DNA from 2 places in the Rhodoferax potami genome. Region 1 is predicted to be linked to the other one. Evidence: predicted binding sites of a transcription regulator. Region 1 holds the regulator's gene; the other holds the start of a gene.
The links. Region 1 encodes FNR, which switches genes on or off when oxygen is low (the NO sensors DNR and NnrR bind a similar motif). Its sites were predicted from a motif close to TTGATNNNNATCAA; they were not measured.

Region 1 (15,349 bases):
CTCTCCGCAGCAACCAACCAATGCAAGGCATACGAATTTGGCATTGCAGGCACATTGCGAATTACCCAATCACTCAAGCGCTCGCCTGCCTGAACTGCTCCGGAAACAACTCCAGTCGATGGCGCACTTTCAAATGGCGGAGGGGACAGCAACTCGGCTGAGACCCGTGGCACCCAAGCTAAGCTCAACAGGACCACAAGAGTCACATTTCGATTTGAAAAACGGCTATTCATCGCCCTGCCCCACGCAAAGGCCATTGGAGAAATTGAAAACACATTTGCGCGCTTACACATTGCCGGGAAAAAACCACTCGTTCCTCCCCATCATCTTGGGCAACTGCAAACCAACTCTCCGGCAATACAGCGTGCGGGCTATCTGCAACAACTTGCTCACGGAACCAGGTGTAGTTTTTCAGCGAGGACGGGGGCATAGCCTCTGACAAAGAGAAAGGCAACCGAAGAACACCATCAGCTGAAACTACCATACGTGTGAGCCTCACGGACTCCTTTTTGTTCGAGAGATAGCCCGGCAACTCGCTTCTCGACCGCATGTAGACAGGAGCATTGTCCGGGGACAAGGTTTCCCACGAAGGAATTTTTGACAAGAACCGAACGGAGGTCCAATCAACTGGGAGCCCGTTGGTTCCCACCAGTCTTCCCGATTGAAACTTGAAGAGCTCAGCTCCCGCCGAATACCACACCTCTATAGGCCCCTCTGGGACTTGAAGCACATTGCCAAGTACCAGTAAGGTTGGCAGGTTTCCTTCCTGATGGACCAGCAAATAGCGTATCGAGGGGTTTAGCCGGGACGCTAACTTATTCAGCCGGGCCTTAGTCGATTCTTCTTTATGAAACAAATAGGCGGCTGTTTCTGTCTCAGGGCCTAGCAGCGAGGAGCAGCCACTTGCCAAGACTACGAGCCCCCCCAAGATGAGTCGAGCAATAAGATTCAATGGAGGATGCCCCAATAAAAAAGGCGCCCGCAGGCGCCTGGGAGAACAGAAGCTGGTTAGTTTGAACCGGCAGTTGTTCCTGGCGTAGTTCCAGAAGAGTTTTGGTTAGTTGTAGCTACTGTCACGACACCCGCTACCAACGCCAAAGGCAGCAAAGAAGCAGCAGAAACAGCAACAGCGCCACCAGCAGCCGCTGCAGCACCTGCAGCACCTGCACCCGCACCTGCAGCACCGCCAGCACCTGCACCGCCAGCACTAGCACCACCGCCAGCACCTGCACCGCCAGCTTGAGCTAATGCTGACTGGGAAGTCAAGGACGCCAAAACAACAGCTGCGGCCAACAATTTAGAAACTTTCATAGCAAACCCCTTTTTAAAAATCTATGAATCAGACCAAGCCAGGCCAACGTACAGCCGCCCCAGACTCACGGATATTACTACACTCAGGCCTTCAATTCACACCGATAGAACGTCGGGCCGCGTGTCGCAAACGCAACAGTTTCTCTGCCAACTCAGGGTCGGCGACTGCATTTCTAACGGCATGGCGCATGAATACAAAAAGCAACAACACAAAAAAAGATGCAAGGGTCACTAGCGTAGCAATTAGCGCTTTTTTGGGTTTACTTTTCTTCTCTGGAGGAACCGCTGCATCCACCACCTGAATCAGCGCACCTTCACGGGCTTCGTCTACCCGGGCTAATTCGTATTGTTTGGCAAACAATTCAAAAAGGGTTTCGTAGTATTTGACATCCCGAACTCGCCCAACGTAACCCGCGTTATCACCGTCGACCGGAGATGGCTTTTCCAATTTTGCAAACTGTGTTCTGAGTGCAGAGAGCTCTGTCATCGCTTGCTTGAAGTCGGGTGCAGACTCTGTAAGGTAGCCCCGCATACTGGCCACTTTTACTTCTTGGGCTGCTATTTGCGCCTGCACTTGCGCTACTGCGCTGATCGTGGCAACAGGGCTGGACTTTAGAGCGGAGCTGTTGACGCCCGAACTACGGAGTGCGGTCTCCGCAATCGACAGATTCCGCTTGGTCGCTTCGAGCTGGGTTTCAAAGAAGACCCTGCGCTGCTGAGCTTCAGTAACCGCCAGCCGGGCAAGCAGTGTCCGAAGCTCTTCAACATACGCATTCGCAATATCCGCAGCGAGCTTGGGAGAGCCATTGTCGACCGAGACAACGATCAGGCCGTCTTTGCCTGACGTGATTTTGCTGACTCCATCCAATTGCGCTCGGGCATCGGTTAAGGATTTGAGCTCAAATTGTTCAAGTAAACCAAATCTCCCAATCAGCGCGTTGGCCACAGCGTCGCTCTTAAGCAGCGAAACATATTGATCATTCGGACTCTTGATGCCCGCGGCTGCACCAGCCACACCGCCAAGGGCACCAAGACTTTGCAGCATCATCGCTGCACTTCCCTGCTGCTGCTGCGGAGGCATGAATACGGTGCTCGCAGTGTACGTTGGCGCCAGGCCGAATGAAATAGCAAGTGCCGCAAGCCCCAAACCAATCGGAGCCAATATCAATAAACGCAGATTTTCAGCAATTACTTGTAGCAGGTCCAAAAGACTGATTTCATCGTCTTCAGCTGCTTCGGTGTTGGATTCATGATTCATGGAATTCATCAGTTCCGCAGAGTTTTGATAGCAGCGGCACCGATACCCAAATTGGCAAAAATCTGGGTCAGTTCTTTCAGTGACCGCACGGTAAATGCATACACAGATTCACGGTCAAGCTTGGCGGGCACCACCAATGTGTCCCCCGGCATCACGGCAAGCGACTCAAAACCACCGCCAAATATCCGATTGCTATCCCGCCTAGACACCACACTGCCATCCGCCCTCAGCACGAAAGCACCGCTGGACTCGGCGTCTTCTGTAGTTCCTGCGGCTCGCACGACATCGCCCACAGTCTTTCCTGGCTTGTAAATCATTGCATTCTCGTTATAAACAGCACCGAAAGCCGAGATAAATCCAGGCATCGATGGCACCAGCACACGATCTCCATCCTCCAAGGGGAGGTTGGGCAACCCTGCCAAACTTTGGGCCGCGGTATCGAGCTCTAGCGCCAACCGGCCATTGCTCTTGAGCGCTTTTAGCCTATCAATTTGCGATTTCAGTTGCGCTTGCTGTTGTTGGGCGACCAAAGCCAAGGTGGCAGCGTCTTGTCCATTGGCGGCGGGACTGGTCTGCACCTTACTTTGTAGCTCGCCCTCCAAACGCCGAACCAGTGACCTCAGGTTTTCTTGCTGCCGCAGGCGGACCGACTCACGGCTGAACTCTGTGCCAAACAAATAGGCCTGTGGGGTCAAACCGCCGATGCGCTTGATGAGCTGCGGCAAGGTCTCGCCGGGAAGCGCCTCGTACACACCGGGAGCTGCTACTTCCCCCTCCAAGCGAACCAACCTCGTCTGTTTTTCCTGAGGGAGAGCGATGTCTTTTTGACTGACGATCGTCAAAACATCCCCTGGTTGCAACACGAGATTGTGCTGAGGATCACGCCCCACGACTGCCTTGGCCAAGTTGAACGGAATCAACGAGACACTCAGATCAGCGCGAGACAAACGTTCAATGACCGCGTAATCCCAGTTGATTTGCTCATTTTTATTTCTCACCCGTTCGTCAAAACCACGCTTTTCCTCCCGACTACCAGCACCTTTCGTATCGGTGTCACTTGGAATACGGGTCAAACCATTCATACGGCGGTAGTACTCTTGGGTGATGAGCGCATCCCGATCTGGGATCAAATCTGAAACACGCATTCCGTCGAACCAGCTGTACCGAAGAGGCTCAGCGACCACTCCCTGCAGCGTTACCGCGTTGGAAAACGCGCCGCTCACTGGCAACAGTGTCAAGATGTCGCCGGGCACCAAGACTTGCGCCAAGCCTTTGGCATCAAGAGCAATATCGACCACTTGCCGCGGTGGTGTTTTGTCCGCGAAGACTCGTTCAAGCAATGCTTTACGGAAATTTGCGACCGGAGAAGCACCACCGCCCAAGGCCAACACATCGCCGATGGTGGTGGTAGCGTCTTTGAGTTCGTAAACCGCTTTTTGGTCATATGCACCCGCGATGGCAACACGACGGGTCGCTGGCGGAATAAAGACGACGTCTCCAGGCAACACAGCCATGTCGGCTGATTTATCGCCTTTGGCGATGAAGTCATACAAATCAAGCTTCGTCACCACACGGCCCGCACGACGCAGCTCAATACTCCGCATCGACCCATTTGCACTTGGGCCACCGCTGGCAAACAGAACATTCACCAAGGTGCTGAGGCTGGAGACAGAATAGGTCCCAGGGCGACGCGCTTGCCCCACCACATAAACTTGGACACTGCGCAACTTCCCTAAACTGGCGCTCAAACCAAAGTTCGTAAACACCTTGCTGAGGTGCCCTTTCAGGGCGGACTCAAGATTGACACTGGTCACGCCGGCCAACGAAAGCGACCCGACCTTAGGAATGAAAATTCGGCCTTCGCGGTCCAATACGAACGAGGCGGACTCGTCTATCGCGCCCCAAATTTGTACCTGCACTTCGTCGCCTGGGCCAAGTACATAGTTTGCCGGCGCGGCGAGGCCCGCATCGGGTGCATAGCTCTGAGGAAACTCAAAAAGCTGACTTCCGAATATCGGAAGCAAAGTCCCTGTCGACTCTTGGGCAAACTTCTGAAATTGGCTCGGTGGCTCTTCTTTCCATGCCGCACCACCCGTTTCAGGCAACGTCAACGCCGACTCACTGGCGACAGGCGGTTCATTGGACCTAGCCTGCCTGCTGGGCAAAGCAACGCCCCTGACTTGATTGGGAGCGCTTGCGGCACCATTGGCGGTAGATGGCAAGTTGCGAACGGGCGCTTCTGCTCCAACCTGGCCTGCATTAGAAAAAGTGCTGGGATTGCCGAACTGGGCGTTGACGACAGAAGCACAGCCCAACACACCCAAGGCCAGTGTGATTCGGGATAAAAAATACGAAAACTTCATAAGAAACACGCCTAACCAGAAATAAAACTTCGACTAAGAATATCTATCAGGCCTCCGGCGCTAAGGTACACGAGGACCGCCAAGCAATAGCGCGGGTAGCACACTTCAGGAGCCATTGGAACGGGTTCATCAATCCGGCATCAGCTCTAGATCAACACAACTAGGCCACCAGTCTTAAGTGGTGCCGATGAAAGCGCGCCTGGGTCTTTTATTGCCCATCAGCAGCACCAAGCCAAAACTCCTCTAGTCTACCCTGCTCGGAAAGGACGATCCCCCAAACCACCTAGCTATCGTTTCCTCACAAACTAACTCTTCGTCGCCCGCCCGATCAATCCCAGCTCGTCGTACAGAGCCGACTCCGCCAGCCCCCCGCCGTGGCTGGACAAATGGGTGCGGGCATCCAAGCACACCCACTCACCCACCGGTTTGCGCAGCAGGTTGATGGTGAGGTCGGAGTTCACAAACACGTGGGTCGACAAATCCAGAATCGCGCTGATGCCGTTGCCCGAGTCGGCCGCCACCGCTACGCGCTGTAGCGACGCCTCACAAACAAGCTCTGCGTAGCCCTCCCGATCAATCCCAGCTCGTCGTACAGAGCCGACTCCGCCAGCCCTCCGCCATGGCTGGACAAATGGGTGCGAGCGTCCAAGCACACCCACTCACCCACCGGTTTGCGCAGCAGGTTGATGGTGAGGTCGGAGTTCACAAACACGTGGGTGGACAAATCCAGAATCGCGCTGATGCCGTTGCCCGAGTCGGCTGCCACCGCCACACGCTGGTAGGCGCTAGGCGTTTGGCCCATCACCAGCGGATGGCTCATGCGAAACCACACCGCGCTCGGGCCGTCAAACATACGGCCCTGGGCCGTGCGCGTTTCCACCAGATCGGGGTAGCCCCATTCATGGTGCGCAAACGGGAAGCGCTGCACGGGTGACACATCCGGCTGCTTGGGTGCCAGCGGCAAGGGGTGACCGGGCAGGCCATCGGGCAGGCCGACCTCGTCCTCGCGCTGAAACAGTGCGGTGGCGCGAATCAGCTCTTTGCCATCCGCCAGGGCGACCGCAGAGAAGTGGCCGGCATTTCGACCCACATAGTCTTCTTGTACCCTGACTTCGATATCGGCAATCGGCACGGGGCGCAACAAATTGGCAGTCAAGCGGGCTAGGTGGTGCAGCCCATGCGCTTGGGCCGCGGCCTCCAAGGCGTGGCTCACCAGGGCGATCGGCGGGCCGGCGTGTTGTTGCTGCGGGTGCCAGGGGCCGCGCGTGAGCGCAGATGCGCGGTACACCGCGCCGCCCAATGCGGTGTACGCCGCCATGTCGCCATCGAACGCGGGTTTCTGCGGGTTATCTGCCATGGGAATTTGCTCCTTTTTTAATAGCTACTCGCGCATATTCTGCCTGCGCTACATGCCAATTTGGCTTAAAAATCGCCAACTACAAAGTACATAGTGCCGCACCTGTTGGCAGCCGTCTGTCACGGGTGTGTCGATTTATCAGATCCGTGCTGCCTAGGCGCGCTTGCGCACAGATGGCGGCGCTTAAGTCGCCCACAGTGAGGTTGTCTCCCGGAGTGATCCGGTTCTTTTCTCTTTAAAGGCTGCTCACTATGCACACACCCCGTATCCCCGCCCCCCGCCACACCCCGCGCGCTCGAGGCGCCACGTTGGCAGGACTGGCCTTGTGTCTTGCCGCGCCGTTTGCCATGGCGCCCGCCGCCGCCCAGATGTCACCCGCCCGCGGCAACGCCTACAGCCCGGGCTATATCGACATCAGTGTCGGCTCATCCGACTATTCCAAACCCAGCAACGGATTCGGCATTTTCGACAATGACCAACGGGCCACCGCCTACAGCGTCAGCATGGGCAACTATGTGTTCAGCCCCAACTGGGGTTTGGAGGTGGGTTACACCGACTTCGGCTCGGTCAACCGTGCCGGCGGCCGCACCACCGCGGATGGCATCAACCTGAACCTGATCGGCCGCATGCCGCTCAACCCCTCCTGGAACCTACTGGGCAAGGTGGGTACCACCTACGGCCGCACCGATGTCAGCAGCGCGCCTACGTCCGGCGTGCAATCCGGCAGCGAACGTGATTTTGGCTGGAGCTATGGCCTGGGCGTGGAGCTGCAGTTGGCAGCCCAATGGTCCGGCGTGTTGATGTACGAGGAGCACACCATGAAGTTCCCCGGCGGCAGCACCGACCGCATCAGCGCCACCAAGCTCGGCCTGCGCTACCACTACTAACCCCCTGACCTTGCCCCCTCCTCCAACCACCCAAGGAAACCCATGAAAACCGATCTCCAACTCCAACAAGACGTGCTGGCTGAACTCCACTGGGAACCCTCGGTCCACGCTGAGAACATCGGCGTGGAAGCCAAAGATGGCGTCGTCACTCTGGCCGGCCATGTGATGACTTACCAAGAGAAATACCACGCCGAAAAAGCCGCGCGCCGCGTAGTAGGCGTGCGCGCCTTGGCCGTTGAAATCGATGTAAAGCTGGCCTCCAGTGGCATCCGCAACGACAGCGACATTGCCAACTCCGCCAAAAACGCGCTGCAATGGATGTCCACCCCACTGGGCAACAAGGTGAACGTCACCGTTGAAAAAGGCTGGATCACCCTGACAGGCCAAACCGAATGGCAGTTCCAGAAACTGGCTGCCGCTGTAGCTGTGCGCTACCTGATGGGCGTGAATGGGGTGTCCAACCAGATCATTTTGCAGCCCGGCACCAAGCTCAGCGCGGCCAAAGCCGACATCGAAGCCGCCTTGGTGCGCCGCGCCCACACGGACGCCGGCAAGATCAACATCGACATTGACGGCAGCACCCTCACCCTGACTGGCAATGTCAGCAACTGGACCGAGCGGGACACCGCCAAAGAAGCCGCCTGGAGCACGCCCGGTGTGACTAGCGTGGTCGACAAAATGACCATGACCTTCTGAGGGCAGCACATGCAAGCCCATACCAACGCTTCAGTGTCCATCTGCAACTCCCACGAGGAGGCAGAGACCGCTATTCAAACGCTCAAGAAGTTCGGCTTTGATGTGAGAAAACTCTCGCTCATCGGCAAGGGCTACCACAGCGAAGAGCACCCGGTGGGCTTCTACAGCACCGGCGACAAGATCCGCGCCTGGGGCAGCACCGGCGCCTTCTGGGGCAGCATGTGGGGCATTTTGATGGCACCTGCCGTCTTCATGCTGCCGCCCTTGGGCATGATCGCCATGGCAGGGCCGATTGTGTCGGTCGTCATCAGCGCGCTCGAAGGCGCGGTGTTGGTTGGGGGCCTCTCGGCAGTAGGCGCCGCCTTGAGCCAGCTGGGTGTTCCCAAGGACCAAGTCATCGTGTACGAGACCGCCCTCAAGGCCGACAAATACGTGCTGATGGTGCACGGCAGTGACGACGAAGTGGCGCGGGCCAAGTCCATCCTGGCCGGCACCCAACCCACAGAAGTCGCTGAAACGCTACTGAATTAGTAGCACCTCCCGCAGGCTATACGGGCGCTGGAGCCCTATTTGACTCTGGTAGATGAGCAAGGGCCATCACCTCGCGGGCGCCAAGGTGCTTGAGGCGGTGATCGGTCCACACCTGCCGCCAGCGCCGGGCACCGGGCAAGCCGTGGCGCAAACCCAGCATGTGGCGCGCAATGCTGTACCAGTGGGTACCGTGTTGCGCGGCCTCACGCTCCATGTAGTCCACCATCTGCGCTTCCACCATCTCGCGGGTAATGTCCCGCTCGGGGGCGCCGTAAAACGCGCTGTCCCATTCGGCCAACCACCAGGGGTTGTGGTACGCCTCGCGCCCCAGCATCACGCCGTCTACGTGCTCCAGATGTCCCGCCACTTGGGCTGTTTTGGTAATGCCGCCATTGATGGCAATGGTGAGGTGCGGAAAGTCTTTTTTGAGCTGGTACACCAGCTCGTAGCGCAGGGGCGGTATTTCGCGGTTCTCTTTGGGGCTCAGGCCTTTGAGCCACGCGTTGCGCGCGTGGGCAATGAACACGGTGCAACCGGCATCGGCCACGGTACCCACAAAGTCGCGGACAAAGCCGTAGCTTTCTTCCTTGTCAATCCCGATGCGGTGCTTCACGGTCACCGGCACATCCACCGCATCCACCATCGCCTTCACGCAGTCCGCCACTAGCGGGGCTTCGTTCATCAGGCAGGCGCCAAATGCGCCGCGCTGCACCCGCTCGGACGGGCAGCCGCAGTTGATGTTGATCTCGTCATAACCCCACTCCTGGCCCAACTTGGCAGCACGCGCCAGATCAGCAGGCTCGCTCCCGCCCAGCTGCAAGGCGACGGGGTGTTCTTCGGCGTTAAAGCGCAAATGGCGCGGCACATCCCCATGGATGAGCGCACCCGTGGTCACCATCTCGGTGTACAGCAGCGCATGGCGGCTCAATAGGCGGTGGAAATAGCGGCAATGTCTATCAGTCCAGTCCATCATCGGCGCCACGGACAGGCGCCACAGGGAGTCCGGCACAGCAGACTTGTTTTCTAAAGCGGGCATGGCCGGATTATCCCAGCCTCGCGCCCACCCTGCCGCGGGCTCAGGTCGGAGGCAGAAAAATCTCTACCCGGTCACGCCCGCCCTGCTTGGCCAGGTACATGGCGCGGTCCGCCAGCTCCACCAACCGCTTGGGGCTGCTGATGCCTTCGGAATACGCCACACCAATGCTGGCAGACATGGGCCTGCGCAGGCCGTGGATGGACTTGATCGAATCCCGGATGCGTTCGGCCACCACCAGCGCTTCGTTCAGCTGGGTATCGGGCAGGATGACGCAAAACTCCTCGCCACCATAGCGTGCCACGTGGTCATAAGCGCGCGCCTGGCTTTTGATTGCCAGTGCGATGAACATCAAGGCCTGATCGCCCGCCACATGGCCAAAGGCATCGTTGTAGGCTTTGAAATGGTCTGCATCCACCATCAACAGGCACAGCGGCGATTTGGAGCGCAGGGAGCGCGCAAACTCATGGGACAACAAGGTATCAAAAGCGCGGCGGTTTTTCAAAGCCGTCAAGGGATCCGTCAGGGTCTGCTCCTGCAGGTCATGGTTGAGCTCTTCAATGCGACGCTGCTGGTTCTCCAGTTGCTGGTGGCGCAATGTCTGCGCCTTGGTCACTAGCTCCAGCTCGGCATTCACGCGGCGTAACGCCAACAACTGCACCACCTGGCGGGAGAGGGCCTGCAAGGCCTCTGACTGGCGCTCGGTCAATTTGCGGGGCACCCTGTCGATCACGCATACCGTGCCGAGTGCTGCACCCGAAGGGGTGAGCAGCGGCGCGCCGGCATAAAACCGGATACCCGGGTCGCCAGTCACCAGTGGGTTGTCTACAAAGCGCGCGTCCTGCTGGGTGTCTGGCACCTCCATCACCCGGTCCGGATCCAGAATGGCGTGGGCACAAAAGGCCTGACCTCGCGGCGTTTCCATCGCATTCAGGCCCACACGGGCCTTGAACCACTGGCGGTCTTCATCAATTAGGGAGATCAGGGCGATCGGCGTGTCGCAAATGTAAGAGGCCAGCTTGACCACATCGTCATAGGCCTGCTCAGCAGGGGTATCCAGAATCTTGAAGCTGCGCAGGTCTTCGATCCGAAGCTTCTCTTCCGAGTGGGAGGGGTCTAGCATGCAGGCGGACTTTCGTTGGGTCTGCGTAAGCAGTAGGCCGCCTGAAAACGGGGTTGTTCAGGGCTAGCCGGTGGCGCACCACGGAGCTTTATTGTGCACCAATCCCATCCACAAAGCCCACCCTGAGGCTACTGCCAAGGCCGCGCCGGCCAGGCGGATACCCCACGTTCCATCGCCCATGCGGGACAAACCCAAGCGCAGCCACAACCACGGCCCCGCCATCATGGTCAGCGAGGTGCCCAGGGCGAAAAGTGCCATGGTTGCTGCACCGGACAAGGGCTCGCCCGACAGGGATGCCAGCAGCAACGCCGAATACAGCAAGCCGCAAGGCAACAGGGACCACACCACCCCCAACCCCAGGGGAGCGGCCAACACGCCCCCTGCCCCGACTTTGCGCACCCTGGCCCAGACGCTACGCGCCCCTGCCTGCAACCACAGGGGCTGACGCCCAGAAAACAAAAGCACCAACCCCAATACAGTGGCGGCCACATGAAGCAAAGACCACACTGGCCGGAGCGCAGCAGACTGCACGGTGAGCCAACCCAAACCCTGCACCGATGCTGCGGCCAAGGCACCGAGTGCGGCATAGCCAATGACCCTGCCCGCCTGGAAGCTCAACATGGCCGGTGTCCGCCGGGGTCCAGCTGCCTGCCCGATGCCGGCGCACGCCGCACCGCACATAGCAATGCAGTGAGGCCCACCCACCAAGCCCATGAGCAATGCTGTCACTGCCAAAGAAGATTGCATCCGGACGCGTCAAATGATTTTGGAGAAGCGGGCACGGGTGCGGTCCGTCTGGAGATAACGGTCAAACACCATGGCCACGGCCCGCACAAAAAACCAGCCCTGGCTGGTGACTTGAATTCCCGTGTCGTCCAAGGACACCAGTCCCTGCTCTTCCAGCCCCCGCAAGGTTTCGAGCTCGGCGGCAAAGTAGCTCTTGAAGTCCAGCAAATAGGCAAGATTGATCGACTCAAACTGCAAATTGCCTTGGCACATCAGCGCCATGATCACTGCGCGACGAACCAGATCGTCCCGCGTAACCGCCATTCCCCGCACGATGGGAAAACGGCCTTGGTCCAGGTAGTCGTAATACTCTTCCAGCGTTTTAGCGTTCTGGCTGTAGGTAGCGCCGATGCGGCCGATGGCAGACACGCCCAAAGCGATCAAGTCGCAGTCGGGCTGGGTGCTGTAGCCTTGGAAGTTGCGGTGCAGGCGCCCTTGCCGCTTCGCCACTGCCAACGAATCGTCCGGCAGTGCAAAGTGATCCATGCCCACATACACATAGCCCGCCCCCATGAAAGACGCCAAGGAATGCGCCAACATGGAGACCTTGGAAGCAGCACCCGGCAACTCCACAGTCGCAATACGGCGCTGAGGCTTGAAGCGCTCAGGCAAATGGGCGTAGGCATATAGCGCGATACGGTCCGGCCGCAAAGCGTTCACCTGAGCCAATGTGCGGTCAAACGACTCGGGGCTCTGGCGGGGCAAGCCGTAAATCAGGTCCACATTGATGGACTCAAACCCGCGTGCGCGTGCCGCCTCTACCAAGGCAAACACCTGATCGGCAGGTTGCACCCGGTGTACGGCCTTTTGCACCGCAGGGTCAAAATCCTGCACCCCGAAGCTCAGGCGGTTGAAGCCGAGTTCGGCCAGGGTATCCAGGCGCGCAGCGTCTACCGTCCGGGGATCTACTTCAATGGAATACTCACCACCGGCGACAAAGCTGAAGTTGCGGCGCAGCATCGCCATCAGCTCCCGCAGCTCGGTGTCACTCAAAAAGGTGGGGCTACCGCCCCCGAGGTGCAACTGGCTGACGGACTGCCCAGTACCCATCAACCGGGTGTGTAACTCCACCTCCCGTGTCAAATAGCGTAAATACGTGGCCGCTTTGTCATGGTGCTTGGTGATAATTTTGTTGCAGGCGCAGTAGTAGCACAGCGATTCGCAAAACGGAATGTGCACATACAAAGACAAAGGTAAGGCCAGCGCGGCAGCACCGGAGCGGCGTTGCAATAGTGCTTGGGAGTAATCGTCCGCGCTGAACGCCTCTACAAAGCGGTCGGCGGTCGGGTACGAGGTGTAACGTGGCCCGGAAACATCAAAGCGGGTCAACAGTTGTTCTGAAATGGGTGCGGAACCAAGGGCTGCGTTCATGAATACTCCAAGCTAGCGCACAGACTGTGAACGAAACAGCCTTCAGGCTCCTTGATTTACATCAAGGAGTTTCAGGATGACCCGGACCATAATTGACTTGCATCAGGGGAACACCATGCTCGAACACGCAATGCCTACCGCCAAGTCTCAGGACGCCCACGCTTCTATCGCCATCACGCCGGTGGGAGCCGGGGCATTGAATACCCACACCATCAAGGTCGCATGCTCCAACTGCAACCTGCGCGAGCTGTGCATGCCCTTGGGCCTGAGCCCCGCCGAACTCGACAAAATCGACGACGTGGTCGCAAGCCGCCGCAAAATCAAACGCGGCGCAACCCTGTTTCGCAACGGTGAAAAGTTCACCAGCCTCTATGCCATCCGCACCGGTTTCTTCAAAACCTGCGTAGCCTCTGAAGACGGGCGCGACCAGGTCACCGGTTTTCAAATGGCGGGAGAGGTCGTCGGACTCGATGGCATCGTGAACGACCACCACACTTGCGACGCCGTGGCTCTGGAAGACGCAGAGGTCTGCGTCATGCCCTTCGACCGGATTGAAGAGCTGTCGCGCGAGGTGACTTCGCTGCAGCGCCATGTCCACAAAATCATGAGCCGCGAAATCGTGCGCGAAAATGGCGTCATGCTCCTCTTGGGCAGCATGCGGGCCGAAGAGCGACTCGCCGCATTTCTGCTGAACCTGGTGCAACGCCTGCACGCCCGCGGCTTCTCGCAGTCAGAACTGGTGCTGCGGATGACGCGTGAAGAAATTGGCAGTTACTTGGGCTTGAAACTCGAAACCGTGAGCCGCACCTTCTCCAAGTTCGTGGACGACGGAATTGTGGAAGTCAAGCAACGGCACGTGCGCATCCTGAACACCGATGCCCTCAAAGACATCGTCAACCCCAAAGTCTGCAACTGAGCGATAACACGCTCGCTAGTTGTTGACGTCTGCAGCGCTCATAGCGAGCAAAGCCGTGAGCGCGCTAGAAGCCAGCGTCACCCCCCAGAACACGAAAAACGCCACGGTGTAAATTCCTTGGCGTGACAGCGGCAAAGCCGCGTCGTTCCAATGCAGATCGTGGGGATCGATGAATGCGAACACCACGATTTCCAGCACGCCTGCCGCCAGAAAAGCGGGCCACACGACAGCCATCCATGGGGCTCTCGGCATCACGTTGCTCCTTGCCTACCGCTCAACGGGCAGGCGCAGCGGCTGGCACGATGCCAGTAGCTGCATGGTTACGGGCCTGCATGGCGGGTGCCAGGCTTTCAGGTTGGGTGGCCAGGGTCTTGTTAATGTCCAGGCCAGTCTGGTAATAGTTTTCATCGACGACCGGGTCCATACCGCGGGCGGCCAGATAGAAAGTCAGGAAGCTCGCCACCACCACGATCAGCGGGCCGGACACCACCAGCCACACATGGCCGAACTTCCACCAGGGGGCTGCGGGGGTCGATGAGCTTGACGGGTTGGTCATAAAGTGGCTTTCTTAACGCGGAACTATGAATACGGACTTCTCGGTTACCACGGCAGCGTCAGGGGCCGATTTCACCGTGAAATGGATGGGATGCGATCCCGGAGTTGCACCTTCATACGGCAACTGCACGCGAATCGCAATCCAGCGGGATTCGGTCGGGCCGACTTCCATGCTGGAATCGGTGGAAAGCGTCAGGTCCGGCAAGCCCTCGGCGCTCACCTCAAAGGTTTGGTGGGTCTCCCGGGCGTTCATGATCTGCAGGCGGTACACATTCTCCAGCCGGCCGCCCGACACGATGCGGGCCAGTGTGCTGCGGTCGCGCTCCACGTCCACCTTGAAAGGCGCGCGCATCCACAGGCTGACCAGCATCGCCAGCACCACCGCCAGCAGGACACTGCTGTACACCAGCACCCGGGGGCGCAGCACATGGCGCAATATATCGGCACCACTCCAGCGCTGGTTCACTGCATTCTGGGTCGAGTACTTCACCAGACCACGGGCGTAGCCCATTTTGTCCATGACGGTGTCGCACACATCGGCACAGGCACCACAGCCAATGCACTCGTACTGCAGCCCCTTGCGGATATCAATACCGGTCGGGCAGACCTGCACACACAAGCTGCAGTCGATACACGCGCCCAGCTTGAGGGTGGAGAGATCGGCTTTCTTGGAGCGCCCGCCACGGGGTTCTCCGCGCAATTCGTCATAGGTCACGATCAGGGTGTCTTTGTCAAACATGGCACTCTGAAAGCGCGCATACGGGCACATGTATTTGCAGACCTGCTCACGCATGTAGCCGGCATTGCCATAGGTGGCAAAACTGTAAAACAGTACCCAGAAGGTTTCCCAAGGGCCCATGGACAAGGCGAAGAGCTCCATGCCCAGGCTGTGGATGGGCGTGAAGTAGCCCACGAAGGTAAAGCCTGTCCATAAGCCAACAGCAATCCACATGCATTGCTTGGCGGCTTTGCGCCAGACTTTGTCGAGTGTCCAAGGGCCCGCGTCACGCCGCATGCGGGCAGACCGGTCCCCCTCGGCCAGCTTCTCCAGCCAGAGAAAGATTTCGGTGTAAACCGTTTGCGGGCAGGCGTAGCCGCACCACAAGCGCCCGGCCACCGCCGTAAACAAAAACAAGGAGAGTGCAGAAATCACCAGAATGCC
Region 2 (15,349 bases), 1.9 Mb from region 1:
GGTGGACCAGGGGCTGGCAGACAAGTTTTTGGACGAGCAGCTGTACCCGCAGGCCCTCGAGGCCGCGTGTGCCCAAGCCGGGCAGCCGCTCACCCTGCGCCGTCATGCGGGCTACGACCACGGGTACTACTTCATCAGCACCTTTATCGAAGACCATGTGCGGCACCACGCCGCGGGGCTGGCGGGCTAAGCGCCTGACCCACAAAAAAGCGCTCCCTGTGGAGCGCTTTTTTTATGGAGCTACGGCAGCTCAGCTGGCTGCGGCGACTTGCTGCACAAAGGTCTTGATGCCGCGCAGCATCATTTCAATCGCCACCGACACCAGCACCAGACCCATCAGGCGCTCTGCCGCCACGACCAGTCGGTCGCCGATGATGCGCTGAATCCGCTCTGCCGATACCAGCACCACCGCGCTGACCAGCATGGTCACGCAGAGTGCGCCGATCCACTCCATGCGGCGGTCGGGCTGTTGGGACACGAGCAGCAGCACCGTGGCCAGGGCCGAGGGGCCGGCTACCGCGGGAATAGCCAGCGGCACGATCAGGGGCTCGGTCTTGATCTCGCTCTCTGCGGTGCTCGGTGGAGGAAACACCATGCGCAGCGCAATCAGGAACAGAATCACGCCGCCGCCGATCTGCAGGGACAGCTCGCTCAAATTCATCACCCGCAAAAAGCTCTCGCCCACAAACATGAAGGTCAGCAGCAGGGTGAAAGCGATCAGGATCTCCCGCAGGATCACCTTGTGCCGCCGCTCGGGCGCCACGTGTTTGAGCGCGTTGGCAAAAATAGGAATGTTGCCGATCGGATCCGTGATCAGGATCAGCAGAATGGTCGCAGAGGCGAAGGTGTAATTCATCATGGCGCGTAACACCGGGCGGGCCAGCGTGGTCGAAAGAGCGCCCGAGAATACCAGCCCGCGGCGCTGCCGCGGTGCCGATCAGGCGTCTTCAAGGGCGCTTTGGCAGTCGATGCAGCGCTCCGCATCCGGGGTGGCGCGCAGCCGGGCTTCGGGGATGGTGGTGCCACAGGCGATGCACCGGCCGTAAGTGCCGAGAGCTGCCCGTTGCAGGGCCGCGTCGATGCGGCGTAGTTCGGCCGTTTCGTGCTCATCCAGTGCCAGCTCCAGGTCGCGCTCGGTGTTGGCTTGGGCTTGGGGGTCTTCGTGTCCGCTGAAATGTGCGGCCGAGGCCAATGCCCGGCTGGGTTCGCCACCGCGCAGCTGGTTCAGGCGGGCGCGCAAGTCGTCGCGCTGCTGGAGCAATTGTTTCTGGTAGCTGTGGAGGTCGGGGTGTGTCATGGTGTTTCCTGCGTTGTGGATTTGCCATGCTCTACCTGCCCGCCGAAAAAAGCTTTGATGCGTGTCAAGCTTGGGGCGATGACCAGGCCCCTTGCCGCCGGCTCGTACATAATCCCGACCCATGTCCTCCCTCCAATCCTTGCGCCAGGCACGCTCCGTCATCCGTTGGATGTTGGTGTGGTTTGCGCTGTCGATTGGCGTGGCGGTCGCGGCACCCGTGGTGAACCCGCAGGCGCTCACCCTGGTGTGCACCACGGCAGGTGTCGTCAAGCTGGTGTCCGGCAGCGATGACACCGGCACCCAGCCGATGGTCCATGCGCTGGACTGCGTGCTGTGCTTGTCTGCAGGTGCGCCGCCGTCTGTCTTCCCCGAGGTTGTATCGCCCGAAACCCCTCCTGCCGTCCGGCCGATGGCCGCCTTCCGGCACTTCACCCCCCAAGATGCCGACCCCGCGTCGGCCCGCGGCCCCCCCGCTGTGGCCTAAGCCCGTCGGCAGCTTGTGGCTGCCCGGCTGGCGGTTCTCGCTTTCCATTCGTTTTTTGTGAGTCAGGTGTGCCTTGCCGTGCGTGTTAGCACCGGGCTACGCCGATCTTATTGGGGTGTTGTATGGTTCGTTTTGCTATAAAATTAGTAGCTGCTTGCGCAATGATGACGGGAGCTAGTGCTGTTTTTTCTCATGTAACGTTGGCCGACCAGGCTGCAGCGGCCGGCGCGGGCTACCGTGCGGTTCTGCGGGTTGGGCACGGCTGTGCCGGTGCGGCCACCACGGCGATCACCGTAGCGATTCCTTCCGGGTTCACCAGCGCGCAGCCCCTTGTCAAGCCGGGTTGGGCGGTGAGCACCAAAATCGGTAAGCTCGAGCAGCCTTATGAAGCCCATGGCAAAACCTATACCGAGGGCGTGCAGGAAATCACCTGGACCGCCAAAGGCGCTGAGAATGCGCTCCCTGATGCGTTTGCCGACGAATTTGTGTTCCGCGGCACCACCCCCAAGAAGCCGGGCACTTTGTGGTTCAAAGTGGTGCAGGCTTGCGAGTCCGGCCGGAACGCTTGGGTCGAGATCCCCGCGCACGGGCAAAACGCCCACCGTTTGGAATTCCCCGCGGCCCGTCTGGATGTCCTGGATGTCCAGGCCGCCGGCGGCCATGCCCACTGAACTTTTACAGGAGTAGCTATGACATTGATCCGTTCTATTGCCACCGCGGTGTGCGTCACCGGTCTTGCCTTCACGTCGTGGGCTCAGGCCCAGAACGTGGAGGTGCAAAACGCATGGGCCCGCGCCACGGTGCAAGGCCAGAAGGCCAGCGGCGCCTTCATGACATTGACCGCGCAAACGCCCGGTCGCTTGGTGTCCGTCAGCTCCCCGGTCGCCGGAGTGGCCGAGGTCCACGAAATGAAGATGGAGGGCGATGTCATGAAAATGCGTGCGCTCGCTAACGGATTGGAGCTGCCTGCGGGCAAGCCAGTCGAGCTCAAGCCGGGCGGCTATCACGTCATGTTGATGGACTTGAAATTGCCTTTGCAAAAAGACACCACCATCCCGGTCACCCTGGTTTTCAAAGACGCCAAGGGCGTGGAAACCAAAAAAGAGATCAAGCTGCCGGTCTCGCAAACTGCCCCCGCCGGAGCGGCTGCAGCGCCTGCGCACGGTGCCCACAAGCACTAAGCGGCTAACGCCTCAGAGCCTCTAGCGTGGCCTTGCCCCACTCCATGAACCGCATGCCACTCCATCGCCGATGGGCGGTGTGGCTCATGCTGTGCGTCATGGGGCTGGGTGCGGCATTGCCCACCGTATCTCGCGCAGCGGCATGGGCCAGCGCCGGGGCGTGGGTCGAAATTTGTTCCGCCAATGGTGCAGCCCAGTGGGTGCGCGGAGCTGCAGATGCGCAGGTAGAAACACCTGTCGACGCGCCTGTGGCCCTCTCGCTGGACCACTGCCCGTTTTGCCTGCAACCCTCAGACCGTGCGGCGCCACCGCCCGCAGCGTTGCCCTTTGCGGCGCAGCCTGCCCGTAGCGTCCCGATTGCGGTGCTGCCAGCCGCGCACCTGCTTCAAATACTCTCGCGCCCGCCGCCAGCGCGGGGCCCGCCGGACTTGACATAAGCACCTTCCTGCACCGGCTGTGTGCAGGCTCTTTCCGCGGCCCGGCGATGTTTCTTCGCCGGTTGCGGTGCTTCATGTTTCGTGGATGTTTGAACTATGTCTTCTCTTGCCCCCAAGGCGGCGCCGTCGCGCGCAGCCTCGTCTTCCCGTCTATATGCAACTGCCTGGCGCTGGCATTTTTATACCGGTCTGTTTGTGGTTCCCTTTTTGTTGGTGTTGGCGATCACCGGTTTGGTGATGGTGTATTTCACCGGTTTCCAGAGCCGCCTTGGCAACCTGGTGTACGTTCAGCCGCAAGCCACAACCCAAGCGGTTACCGCCCAAGCCAAGGCCGTGTTTGCCCACTTTCCGGATGTCACGCTGAAGGAATACATCGCACCCAAATCGCCGGACTTGGCGGCCTGGTTCATCGTGGCGCAGGGTCACGCGACCGAGGCGGTCGCGGTCAACCCCTACACCGCTACTGTCATCCAGTCCACAGACAAAGAGAGCACCGGCTTCGCCTGGGCCCGGAAGATTCACGCCAGCCTGCTGCTGGGGGACACCGGCAAGCGCGTCATGGAGGTAGCTTCCGGTCTGGGGATCGTAATGATCGTGACTGGCCTGTACCTGTTTTGGCCGCGCAATGGCAGCGGCTGGGCGCAGGTGCTGGTGCCTGAGTGACGGGCCACAGGCCGCCGGTGGTGGAAGTCTTTGCACACGAGCATCGGCTTCTGGATCAGCGTGGTGCTGTTCTCTTTTTTGCTGACCGGCATGTCGTGGACGGAAGTCTGGGGCGGCAAGTTTGTGCAGCCTTGGGGCACCTTCCCCGCAGCCAAGTGGGACGCGGTGCCCACCTCCGACCTGACCCACGCCAGCCTGAACTCAGCCGGCATCCGCGATGTGCCTTGGGGCCTGGAGCAAACGCCACTGCCGCAGTCCGGCTCGGGCGCTGGCGTACCGGGGGTGACATCCGGTGAGCCGGTCAACCTCGACAGCGTGGCGGCTTTGGCGAATCGCTTGGGCTTTGCCGGGCAGTTCCATATCAACCTGCCGCGGGACGAGAAGGGGGTGTACACCGTCTCCGCCGACACCATGAGTGGCGACCTGACCAATCCTTTCAAAGACCGCACCGTGCACATAGACCGCTATACCGGTCGGGTGCTGGCCGATGTGGCGTTTGCCGACTACTCGGTGGTTGCCAAAGGCATGGCCATCGGCATTGCGCTGCACCAGGGCGATATCGGCCTGTGGAGCGCCTGGGCCAACATCGTGGCCTGCCTGGCCATTGTGTTGCTTTGCGTCAGCGGTGTGGTGATGTGGTGGATTCGCAGGCCTGCGGGGAGTGGTCGCTTGGTTGCACCCTCGGTGCCCGCGCAGACGCCCTTGTGGAAGGGTGGCGCCATCGTCATGGTGCTCACCGGTCTCGCGTTTCCTTTGGCCGGTGGCGTGATGCTGGCTGCCATCGTGTTGGACTATGTGCTGATTTCGCGGTGGCCCGGGCTCAAGGCGGCCTTGTCTTGACATGCGGGTGACGCCCCGGTTCGCTGAGGGCGTCGCTGTGGGGCGGGAGTTTGCAGGCCTGAAGCAGGGGCTTTCTGCTCTTCAATTCCTGTGGCTTGGAGTAAGCTGTCGATGTGGCCTATATCGAGCCCGAGGAGCAGCAATGAGCGATTCAGACAGCACTGGTTTCGGCAAATTCGTGCCCGGTTTTGACTTTCTGCAAAACCTGGCCAAAGGTGCCGGCAGCAATATCCCCCAGATGCCCAACCTGGGCAACTGGGTGGCCCCGACCTTGAATGTGGAGGAGCTGGACAAGCGCATCGATGAGCTGAAGAACGTGCACTTCTGGCTGGAGCAAAACTCGCGGGCCCTGGCAGCCACGATCCAGGCACTGGAGGTCCAGAAGATGACGCTGGCCACCCTCAAGGGCATGAATTTCAACATTGGCGATATGGCCAATGCACTCAAGCTCAAGGCGGCTGATTCGGTCTACAGCGGTGTCCAGAAAGCGACCGAGAAAGCCACCGAAACCGCAAAATCGATTGCCGAGGCTGCTACCGGCAAATCCGACAGCAAATCCGAGAGCAAATCAGCCGATGCGCCGGCCGCCAACCCGCTGGGCGACCCCCTGCAACTGTGGGGCGCGCTGACCCAGCAGTTTCAACATATTGCTGCCAACGCGCTCAAGGAAGCCACGAGCAAAACAGCGGTAGACATCACCAAAAACATGGCCGCCGGTTTGGCCAAAGACGCCCTTAAAACAGCCAAGGCCGCCACCAAAAAAGCGGTCGCCAAAAAGGCGGCTCCGCGCAAAGCGCCGGCCCGCAAAGCCAGCGGCCGTTAGGCCTGCGGCTCATGAACGGAGTTGGTACACCAGTCATGCGTTTGTTCCCCTATGCCCACGCCACCCATCCGCAGTGGCCCATGGCTGCCGCGCTGGTGTTGGCGCAGTTGCGAGCGCAAATGGCGCTGCCGGACTACGCGTCCCAACCCACGCTGGCCTTGCTCTACATCACCGACCATTACGCACCCCATGCGCAAGACATCCTGGATCACCTGAGCGGGGAGCTTCCCCTCGTGACCGATTGGTCGGGCACGGTGGGCGTCGGGATTGCGAGCAACAACGTCGAGTACTTTGACGAGCCCGCGCTGGCCGTGATGTTGATGGACATACCCGGTGATCAGTACCGGGTGTTTTCCGGGATTGCCCCGCTGGGGCTCGGGTTTGAGGCCCACACGGCGCTGGTGCATGCCGATGGCGGCACGGTGGATCTGGGCGATTTGGTCGAGGAAATGGCCGGTCGCACCACCACGGGCTACTTGTTTGGCGGCATCAGCAGCAGCCGGGGCCGCAGTGTGCAGTTTGCTGTCGCAGCCGATGGCAACCTGAGTGGTCACGGAACGGCAAGCGGGGTTTTTTCCGGAGGCTTGAGTGGCGTGGCTTTCACCCGCGAGGTCGCTATGGTGTCGCGGGTCACGCAAGGGTGCAGCCCGGTATCCAAAACACGCACGATCACCGAAGCCGATCGCAATGTGGTGATCTCTTTGGACGGCAAACCCGCCTTGGACGTGCTCTTGCAGGACCTGGGCGTCACCCTCGATCAGCCCGAGGCTGCGCTCCCGACAGTCCGGGCGACCTTGGTGGCCTTGGCGGCCAGTGCCGCGGACGATGCGCCCGGCATGGTGCGCAGCACCGGCAATCTCGGCAGCGAGGTCATGGTGCGTCACATCATCGGGCTGGATCCGGGGCGCCGTGGTTTTGCGGTGGCGGAGCAGATCACGGTGGGGGCGCAGCTGGCGTTTTGCCGCCGCAACCGCGAGGCTGCCCGTGCAGACCTGATGCGCATCGGGGCGGAAATCCGCGAAGAGCTGGAACCCCAGGAATTGAGTTTCGCAGTAGCGACTGCACTGCACGCGGACGAGGCCATGTCGGCCCCCCATCCCGCGCGGCGCATTGCCGGTGCGGTGTATGTGAGTTGCTCCGGGCGCGGAGGCCCCCACTTTGGCGCACCTAGCGCCGAGATGCAGATCGTGCGTCGTGCCTTGGGCGACGTGCCACTGGTGGGTTTTTTGCGGGTGGCGAAATCGCCGCGGATCAGTTGTACGGATACACCGGCGTGTTGACGGTTTTTCACGAGTAAGCGGTACGGTTCTGAACCCCCGAAGGTGCGGCTGCATGGCCCATCCGACCCATAGATTAAGAGGAGATTGCGATGGGTAATTTGAAGATTGGCACCCGGCTGTATGCAGCCTTTGGTGTTTTGTTGCTGTTGATACTGCTGGTCGTTGGTTTGGCCCTTAATCGCTTGGCGGCCTTAGAAGGCGCTGCCAAAGTGATTGCCGAAAACGCATTGCCCAGCGTGCAAGAGGCGAATCACCTCAATACTCTGATCTCCGACTTCCGCATTTTTGAAATGCAGCATGCCCTCAGTATCGAGGAGGGGGCCAAACAAGATATTGAAAAAGTCTTGGATGCAACACAGGCCAATATCAAAGCGAGCCGCGAGCGCTACGAGCCGCTCATTAGCTCCGACGAAGAAAGGCGCCTGTATGAAGAGTTTGGCAAATTCCGGGTGAAGTACCTCGATCTTCATAAAGACATCAAAGACTACTCCCGCCGCAACGACGCAACCGGCGCGGCCATGCTGCTCGATTCTGAATCGAAAGCCATGTTTGAGCGCTCTAAGGCGACGCTGCAGAAAATGATTGACCTCAATCGGGATGCCGCAGACGCGCAAATCAAAGAGGCTGATGCCACGTATGCAGCCGCGCGTAATACTCTTGGAGCCTCTTTGTTGTTGGCCTTGGTGTTCGGTGTGGTGATTGCGACGGTCATTACCCGCTCGATAACCCGTCCCTTGGGCCAAGCACTCCTAGCCGCTGAAGCAGTCTCAAGCGGTAACCTGAGTGAGCCTATCAACAGTACCAGCCAAGATGAGGTGGGCAAGCTGTTGCAGGCCATGCAAGGCATGCAGGACAGTCTGGTGCGTGTCGTGACACAAGTGCGCCAAGGGTCAGAAGGGGTGGCAAGTGCCAGCTCCGAGATCGCACAAGGCAACCACGACCTCTCCGCCCGGACGGAAAGCCAAGCCAGCGCCCTGGAAGAAACCGCAGCCAGCATGGAAGAGCTGAACTCAGCGGTGAAACAAAACGCTGACAACGCCCGCCAGGCCAACCAACTGGCGACCAACGCCTCCACGGTCGCCGTGCAGGGCGGAGAAGTCGTAGGCCAAGTGGTGGACACCATGAAAGGCATCAACGAAGCCAGCCGCAAGATCGCTGACATCATCAGCGTCATTGACGGCATCGCCTTTCAAACCAACATTCTGGCCCTCAACGCCGCGGTGGAAGCCGCCCGTGCCGGAGAGCAAGGCAGAGGCTTTGCGGTGGTGGCCTCCGAAGTCCGCTCACTGGCGGGTCGCTCAGCCGAAGCGGCCAAGGAAATCAAAACGCTCATCAACGCCAGCGTAGAGCGGGTGGAGCAAGGCACCGCCCTGGTGGACAAAGCCGGCACCACCATGACAGAAGTGGTGAGCAGCATCCGGCGGGTGACAGACATTATGGGAGAGATCAGCGCAGCCAGCCACGAGCAGAGCGCGGGGGTCAACCAGATCGGAGAAGCAGTCACCCAGATGGACCAGGCCACGCAGCAAAACGCGGCCCTGGTAGAAGAGATGGCAGCTGCTGCCAGCAGCCTGAAGAGCCAGGCCAATGACCTGGTGCAGGTGGTGTCGGTGTTCAAGCTTGCCGCGGGGCAGCAGACCCACACGGTATCGGTGCCCTCGATCGCACCGCCCGCACGACCCGCGCCGGCATCCCGGCCCCTGCCCAAACCGGTCAGCAAGCCTGCGCTACGGCCGCCAGCCACGCCCTTAGCCAAGCCCGCCGCATCACGCCCGCCAGCAGCCAAAGCGCCTTCGTCTTTGTCGGCTCCCAAGGTAACGACCCTGCCGAAGCCGGTAGCTCGGGTCACTCCGGCGGGCGGCGATGATGATTGGGAAACCTTTTGAGCGCCGTGCGCCAGATTTTCGCCGGCTCGGTCCTGAAGACTTTGATTGAGCCGGAATTTCACCTTTTGCGCGTTGGAAGCGCCCTCTGCGGAGAACGTCGATGAGCTTGAACCATCTGGGCATACGTGCTCGCATCACCCTGGGTTTGGCCCTGATTTTGGCCTTGGCCATTCTGAGTGCAGCCAACTCGCTGTACCGCAACATGTCGGTCAAGTTCGAATCGGGTGAGGTCGCGACCTCATGGATCCCTGCCATCGAGAACCTCGGCAACATGAAAGGTTTTGTGGCAGACCACTACCTGTTGGTCAGTGACCGGGTGGGCGGCCGTGACAAGCAAGACCTGGCGACCTTTAACCGCCGGATCAACGAAAACGGCGAGGCCTTGCGCAAAGCGACCGAGGTCTATGCCGCGACTCTTTTGTCCTACGAGGCGGGCGATCCGCAAGCGGATGCTGAAAAGGCCTTGTTCGCGGAATACCAGACGCAACGGGATGCCTATTTCGGTGTCGTGAAAGCGGTGCTGGATGGCATGGGTAGCGCCAGTGGTTCAGAAGAAGCGTTAGCCCGTGCCCGCGACGAATTCGCCGCAAAAGCGCCTGCCGCTTTCCAGCAAACTTTTGGCGCGATGGAGAAGATCCTCAAATTCAATTTGGACGGAACAGCCATCGCGGCCCTCAAGGTTCAGGACACCGTGGCCTCGGCAGAGCGCGCCATGGTGGGGGCATTGCTGGTGATTGTGCTGGTCGGGGTGCTGTTGATCTGGATGGTGCCTGCGAGCGTGATTCAACCGGTGCAGCAGGCGATGGAGTTGGCCGGCCGGATTGCCGACGGTGATTTAAGCACCCGGGTGGCGATCAAGGGTACGGATGAATTGGGGCGCTTGCTCGGGAGCCTGGAGCAAATGCAGACCAAGCTGGGGCATGTGGTCTCCAAGGTCCGCGAGGGCTCGGAGTCTGTGGCTACGGCCAGTGCGGAGATCGCACAAGGCAACCACGACCTCTCCGCCCGGACGGAGAGCCAAGCCAGTGCCCTGGAAGAAACCGCAGCCAGCATGGAAGAGCTGAACTCAGCGGTCAAACAAAACGCTGACAACGCCCGCCAGGCCAATCAGCTGGCGACCAACGCCTCCACGGTCGCCGTGCAGGGTGGAGAAGTCGTAGGCCAAGTGGTGGACACCATGAAAGGCATCAACGAAGCCAGCCGCAAGATCGCTGACATCATCAGCGTCATTGACGGCATCGCCTTTCAAACCAACATTCTGGCCCTCAACGCCGCGGTGGAAGCCGCCCGAGCCGGAGAGCAAGGCCGGGGCTTTGCCGTGGTGGCCTCGGAAGTCCGCTCACTGGCGGGTCGCTCAGCCGAAGCGGCTAAAGAAATCAAAACGCTCATCAACGCCAGCGTAGAGCGGGTGGAGCAAGGCACTGCCCTGGTAGACAAAGCCGGCACCACCATGACAGAAGTGGTGAGCAGCATCCGTCGGGTGACAGACATCATGGGCGAGATCAGCGCAGCCAGCCACGAGCAGAGCGCGGGGGTCAACCAGATCGGAGAAGCAGTCACCCAGATGGACCAGGCCACGCAGCAAAACGCGGCCCTGGTAGAAGAGATGGCAGCTGCTGCCAGCAGCCTGAAGAGCCAAGCCACGGATCTCGTTCAGGTGGTGGCGACCTTCCGGTTATGAGTCAAATCGGCCGTCGGCCCAAGTAATATTTGCGCGGGTAGCTATTAATTTTGTAGCAACTAAACAGGGGCCCGAGGGCCCCTTTTACTTGTGCCGCTTGGCGCAGGCTCACACTCCGCGTGCGCGGTCTGCGTGAAACTGCTGCACAAAAGCGCCAAAGCGGCCGGCGTCCAGTGCATCGCGCACCTCTTGCATCAGGTTCAGGTAGTAGTGCAGGTTGTGCACGCTGGCCAACATCGGGCCGAGCATCTCACCGCAGCGGTCGAGGTGGTGCAGATAGGCGCGGCTGAAGCCTTCGCGCCCGCCGTCGGCCCAGCTCACACCACTTGAGCCGGCACAGGCGTAGCAGGTGCAGGTCACGTCGAGCGGCTGCTCGTCGCTCTTGTGGCGGGCGTTGCGGATCTTCAGGTCGCCGTAGCGGCTGAACAAGGTGCCGTTACGCGCATTGCGGGTGGGCATCACGCAGTCGAACATGTCGATGCCGTTTTGCACGCCGGCAATCAGGTCTTCCGGTGTACCTACGCCCATCAGGTAGTGCGGCTTGTGCTTAGGTAGCTTGGGGCCGATGTGCTTCAGGATGCGCATCATGTCTTCTTTGGGCTCGCCCACCGACAAACCGCCGACCGCGATACCGGGGAAGTCCAAGGCTTCAAGACCTGCTAGCGATTCGTCACGCAAGTGCTCAAACATTCCGCCCTGCACGATGCCGAAGAGTGCATTGGGATTGTTCAGGCGGGCAAACTCGTCCTGGCAGCGCTTGGCCCACCTCAAACTCAACTCCATGGAGCTACGGGCTTCGCGCTCGGTGGTGATCTGGCCCTTGGTCTTGGTCTCTACCGACAGATAGGGGGTGCACTCGTCGAACTGCATCACGATGTCAGAGTTCAGCGTGGTCTGGATTTGCATGCTGATCTCGGGCGTCAAAAACAGCTTGTCGCCGTTGACGGGCGAGGCGAACTTCACGCCTTCTTCTGAAATCTTGCGCATTTCACCCAGGCTCCAGACCTGGAAGCCGCCCGAGTCGGTGAGGATGGGTTTGTCCCACTTTTCGAACTGGTGCAAGCCGCCGAACTTTTCGACCACGTCCAGGCCCGGGCGCATCCAGAGGTGGAAGGTGTTGCCCAGAATGATCTGGGCATTCATGTCGTGAAGGCTGCGCGGCATCACGCCTTTGACAGTGCCGTAGGTGCCCACAGGCATGAAGATGGGGGTTTCGACCACGCCATGGTTCAGTGTGAGGCGCCCGCGGCGAGCGTGGCTACCCAAGTAGGCGCCATCGTCGGTGGCGGGGTCGTTGTTCAAAAGTTCAAATTTCAGCATGCCTCTATTGTCGGCGAAGCGCCCGCAGCGGCGCGCAGCACGGAGCGGTCGACGCTCGCAAGCGGTGGCTTGGGGGTGACCCATAGGACACGGATGTGTCACCGTTTCGTCATATCCGCGGCTTCCAATCGGCGGTTTTAGCGCGAAAGCCTCCGCAAGGTGTGGCTGTGCGCTCCCTCGCCACCGTAAGGAAAATTCATGCGTTTGCATCCCTTGTATGCGTCATTGGCGCTCAGCCTGGTTTGCGTTGCCGCCGTGCACGCTGCCCAACCCAAACAGCCAGTTAAGGCCACGGCCACAGGCCCTTACTTCAACCGCGTCGCTACTTTTGAGGCGCACCGCAATGTGCCTGCCGGGCGCAACGTGAGCAAAAAGTCGGTAGCGGAGATCGTCGCAGTCAGCGCAGACGGCATGACGCTCGCCTACACCGATGGCGAGCAAATGGGCATTGGCCTGATCGACATTCGCAACCCGGCGCAGCCCAAGCCTGCGGGTTTCTTGCCGGTCGAAGGTGAGCCCACCTCGGTGACGATTGCACATGGCAAGGTGTTGGCGGCCGTCAACTCCACCAAAGACTTCACCCAGCCCACCGGTCACCTGGCGGTGTTTGACCTGGCCAGCCGCAAGGCCCAAGGGACCTGCCCCTTGTTCGGCCAGCCCGATTCGATTGCCCTGGACAAAGGTGGGCGCCACGCGGTCATCGTGATGGAAAACGAGCGTGACGAAAAGTTCAACAAAGGCGCGATCCCCCAGCTGCCGGGTGGCAATCTCACCATCATCCCCTTGAGTGCGACAGGCATGCCCGATTGCACCCGCTCACACCCTGTGGCCTTGAACGGTTTGGCCGAGATTGCCCCGGACGACGCTGAGCCCGAGTTGGTCAAGGTCAACGCCCAAGGCATTGCGGTGGTGACCCTGCAAGAAAACAACCATATCGTGTTGGTCGACGTGGCCAAGCGCCAGGTCATCAAGCATTTCTCCGCCGGTGCAGTGGACTTGAAAGAGATTGATCGCACCCGCGACGGCATCATCAACCCCAGCGAGTCCGCCAAAGGCCTGCTGCGCGAACCCGACGCGGTGGCCTGGTTGGACAACACCCGCTTTGTGACCGCCAATGAGGGCGACTACAAAGGGGGCTCGCGCAGCATCTCCATCTTCAACACCGATGGCAAAGTGGAATGGGACAGTGGCAACTTCCTGGACCATGAAGCCATGCGCCTGGGCCATTACCCCGAGAGCCGCTCTGCTGCCAAAGGCAACGAGCCCGAAGGTGTAGAGGTCGGCGTGTTTGGCAAAGACACCTTGATCTTCGTAGGCTCCGAGCGCTCTTCGCTGGTCACCGTGTGGCGGGACCGGGGTGCGGGCAAAGCGCCTGAATACCTGCAGGCCTTGCCCGCCGGCAGTGGCCCTGAAGGGCTGACAGCGATCCCGCAGCGCGGCTTGTTGGTGGTCGCCAGTGAAAACGATGGCGCCGCCCGTTCGAGTGTGATGATTTACCAGCAAGGCGCGGATGCACCAGCGTACCCCACGCTCATGTCCAGCGACTCGCCCGCCGGCCCGCCCATTCCTTGGGGTGCGATCTCCGGCACCACTGCAGACCGCAAGCAGGCCGGGCGCCTGTTCGCTGTGACTGACAGCGTCTACGCCACCACCCGCATTCTGGAAATCGACACGAATTTCACGCCCGCACTGATTGCCAACGCGATGACCGTCACCAAAGACGGCAAGCCCGTGGGCTACGACGGCGAGGGCATTGCCCAGCGTGCGGATGGCGGCTTCTGGGTAGCCTCGGAAGGTGACCCGGACAAGAAGCCTGCGCCCTTGCGCAACCTGCTCTTGCGCCTGAACGCCAAGGCCGAAGTGCAAGAAGAAATCGAATTGCCCGAGGCATTGGCCCGACATGCCACCCGCTTTGGTTTGGAAGGCGTGACTGTTACCGGCACCGGTGATCAGGAAGTGGTGTGGCTGGCGGTGCAGCGCGAGTGGAAGGACGACCCCAAGGGCTTCACCAAAATCTTGCGTTACACCCCCGCTACCAAAACCTGGGGCGTGCTGCATTACCCGCTGGAAGCGACCAAGGCCGAAGGCGGCTGGGTCGGCCTCTCAGAAATCACGGCTGTCGGCCCGGACACCTTTGTGGTGATTGAGCGAGACAACCAGTTTGGCGATTCCGCCTTGAAAACCCTGCACAGCTTCTCAGTGGCTGGCTTGACGGCCGCCGCCCCTGGCGATGCCAAAGTGCCGGTCGTGACCAAGCGCCTGCTGCGCAACCTCGTGCCCGACCTGCAAAAGCCCCACGGCTATGTCTTGGACAAAGTGGAGAGTTTTGCGGTGGACAGCGCGGGCCAAGCCTTTGCGATTACCGACAACGACGGTGTAGATGGCTCCAACGGCGAGACGCAGTTTTTGCGCCTCGGCACTTTGCCTGGTCTGCGCTGAGCGGCCACCCGCGCTTAATTGGCGCGTGGGTGCTTATCTTCGCGTCAGCAGCATGGAATCGCCATAGCTGAAGAAGCGGTAGCCGCGCGCAATCGCGTCGCGGTATAGGCCCATCACATGGTCATAGCCGGTGAAGGCGCTCACCAGCATCATCAGGCTGCTCTTGGGGAGGTGGAAGTTGGTGACCAGCACATCGACCAGCTTGAACTCAAAGCCGGGGGTGATGAAGATATTGGTGTCGCCACTGGCAATGCCGGTTTGGGCCCAGCTCTCTAGGGTGCGCACACTGGTGGTGCCCACCGCCACTATGCGCCCGCCACGTGCCTTGCAGGCAGCAATCGCTTCTTGCGTTTCGAGCGGCACGTTGTACCACTCGCTGTGCATCTGGTGCTCGGCGATGTTCTCGGTTTTGACCGGCTGAAAAGTGCCCGCGCCGACGTGAAGCGTCACATGCGCACGGTGTACGCCCATGGCATCGAGCTGCGCAAATACACCTTCGTCAAAGTGCAGGGCGGCCGTCGGTGCGGCCACTGCGCCGGGGTTCTTGGCAAACACCGTCTGGTAGCGCTGCACATCCTCCGGCGAGTCGCTGTGGGTGATGTAGGGCGGCAGGGGCACATGGCCGTGGCGCTCCATCAGGGTATAGGGGTCGTCGCCCCGGTCGTTGCTCAGCACAAAGCGGTAAATCGGCCCGTCCACATTCGGCCAGCGGCCGAGCAGGGTGGCGCACAGGCCGTCTTCCTGGCCGGGGGCACAGATCATCTTGATGGTGGCGCCCACCTCGGGCTTTTTGCTGACCCGCATGTGGGCTGCCACCTGGTTGCCGCCCAGCACGCGCTCGATCAGCAGTTCCACCTTGCCGCCGGTCGTTTTTTCCCCGAAGAGGCGGGCGTTGATGACCTTGGTGTCGTTGAACACCAGCAAGTCACCCGCACGCAGCAGGCCGGGCAGGTCCTTGAAGATGCGGTCTACTGAGGTATCGCCCGTGCCGTCCAGCAATCGGGAGCCACTGCGTTCT

Region 2: a site for FNR is predicted at 1,352-1,365, ahead of RAE19_RS07475 (TraR/DksA family transcriptional regulator). Genes of this name have one in related genera too.

What each region holds. Positions count from the first base shown of each region.
Region 1 is NZ_JAVBIK010000001.1:3,416,022-3,431,370, reverse strand. It holds gene RAE19_RS16540 (YjbH domain-containing protein) at 1-275, opposite strand, end outside; gene RAE19_RS16535 (hypothetical protein) at 1,086-1,232, opposite strand; gene RAE19_RS16530 (Wzz/FepE/Etk N-terminal domain-containing protein) at 1,403-2,569, opposite strand; gene RAE19_RS16525 (SLBB domain-containing protein) at 2,578-4,887, opposite strand; gene RAE19_RS16520 (acyl-CoA thioesterase domain-containing protein) at 5,238-5,453, opposite strand; gene RAE19_RS16515 (thioesterase family protein) at 5,456-6,289, opposite strand; gene RAE19_RS16510 (outer membrane beta-barrel protein) at 6,541-7,176, shown strand; gene RAE19_RS16505 (BON domain-containing protein) at 7,219-7,872, shown strand; gene RAE19_RS16500 (DUF1269 domain-containing protein) at 7,882-8,403, shown strand; gene dusA (tRNA dihydrouridine(20/20a) synthase DusA) at 8,420-9,439, opposite strand; gene RAE19_RS16490 (GGDEF domain-containing protein) at 9,480-10,559, opposite strand; gene RAE19_RS16485 (sulfite exporter TauE/SafE family protein) at 10,623-11,306, opposite strand; gene hemN (oxygen-independent coproporphyrinogen III oxidase) at 11,316-12,716, opposite strand; gene fnr (fumarate/nitrate reduction transcriptional regulator Fnr) at 12,913-13,632, shown strand; gene RAE19_RS16470 (hypothetical protein) at 13,648-13,884, opposite strand; gene RAE19_RS16465 (FixH family protein) at 13,907-14,188, opposite strand; gene ccoG (cytochrome c oxidase accessory protein CcoG) at 14,201-15,349, opposite strand, start outside.
Region 2 is NZ_JAVBIK010000001.1:1,561,527-1,576,875, reverse strand. It holds gene fghA (S-formylglutathione hydrolase) at 1-190, shown strand, start outside; gene RAE19_RS07480 (MarC family protein) at 251-856, opposite strand; gene RAE19_RS07475 (TraR/DksA family transcriptional regulator) at 938-1,297, opposite strand; gene RAE19_RS07470 (DUF2946 domain-containing protein) at 1,419-1,781, shown strand; gene RAE19_RS07465 (YcnI family copper-binding membrane protein) at 1,982-2,452, shown strand; gene RAE19_RS07460 (copper chaperone PCu(A)C) at 2,471-2,962, shown strand; gene RAE19_RS07455 (DUF2946 family protein) at 3,016-3,399, shown strand; partial or broken gene RAE19_RS07450 (PepSY-associated TM helix domain-containing protein) at 3,496-4,902, shown strand; gene RAE19_RS07445 (PhaM family polyhydroxyalkanoate granule multifunctional regulatory protein) at 5,045-5,725, shown strand; partial or broken gene RAE19_RS07440 (FIST signal transduction protein) at 5,761-7,022, shown strand; gene RAE19_RS07435 (methyl-accepting chemotaxis protein) at 7,095-8,891, shown strand; gene RAE19_RS07430 (methyl-accepting chemotaxis protein) at 8,992-10,572, shown strand; gene tgt (tRNA guanosine(34) transglycosylase Tgt) at 10,681-11,892, opposite strand; gene RAE19_RS07420 (esterase-like activity of phytase family protein) at 12,091-14,331, shown strand; gene queA (tRNA preQ1(34) S-adenosylmethionine ribosyltransferase-isomerase QueA) at 14,365-15,349, opposite strand, start outside.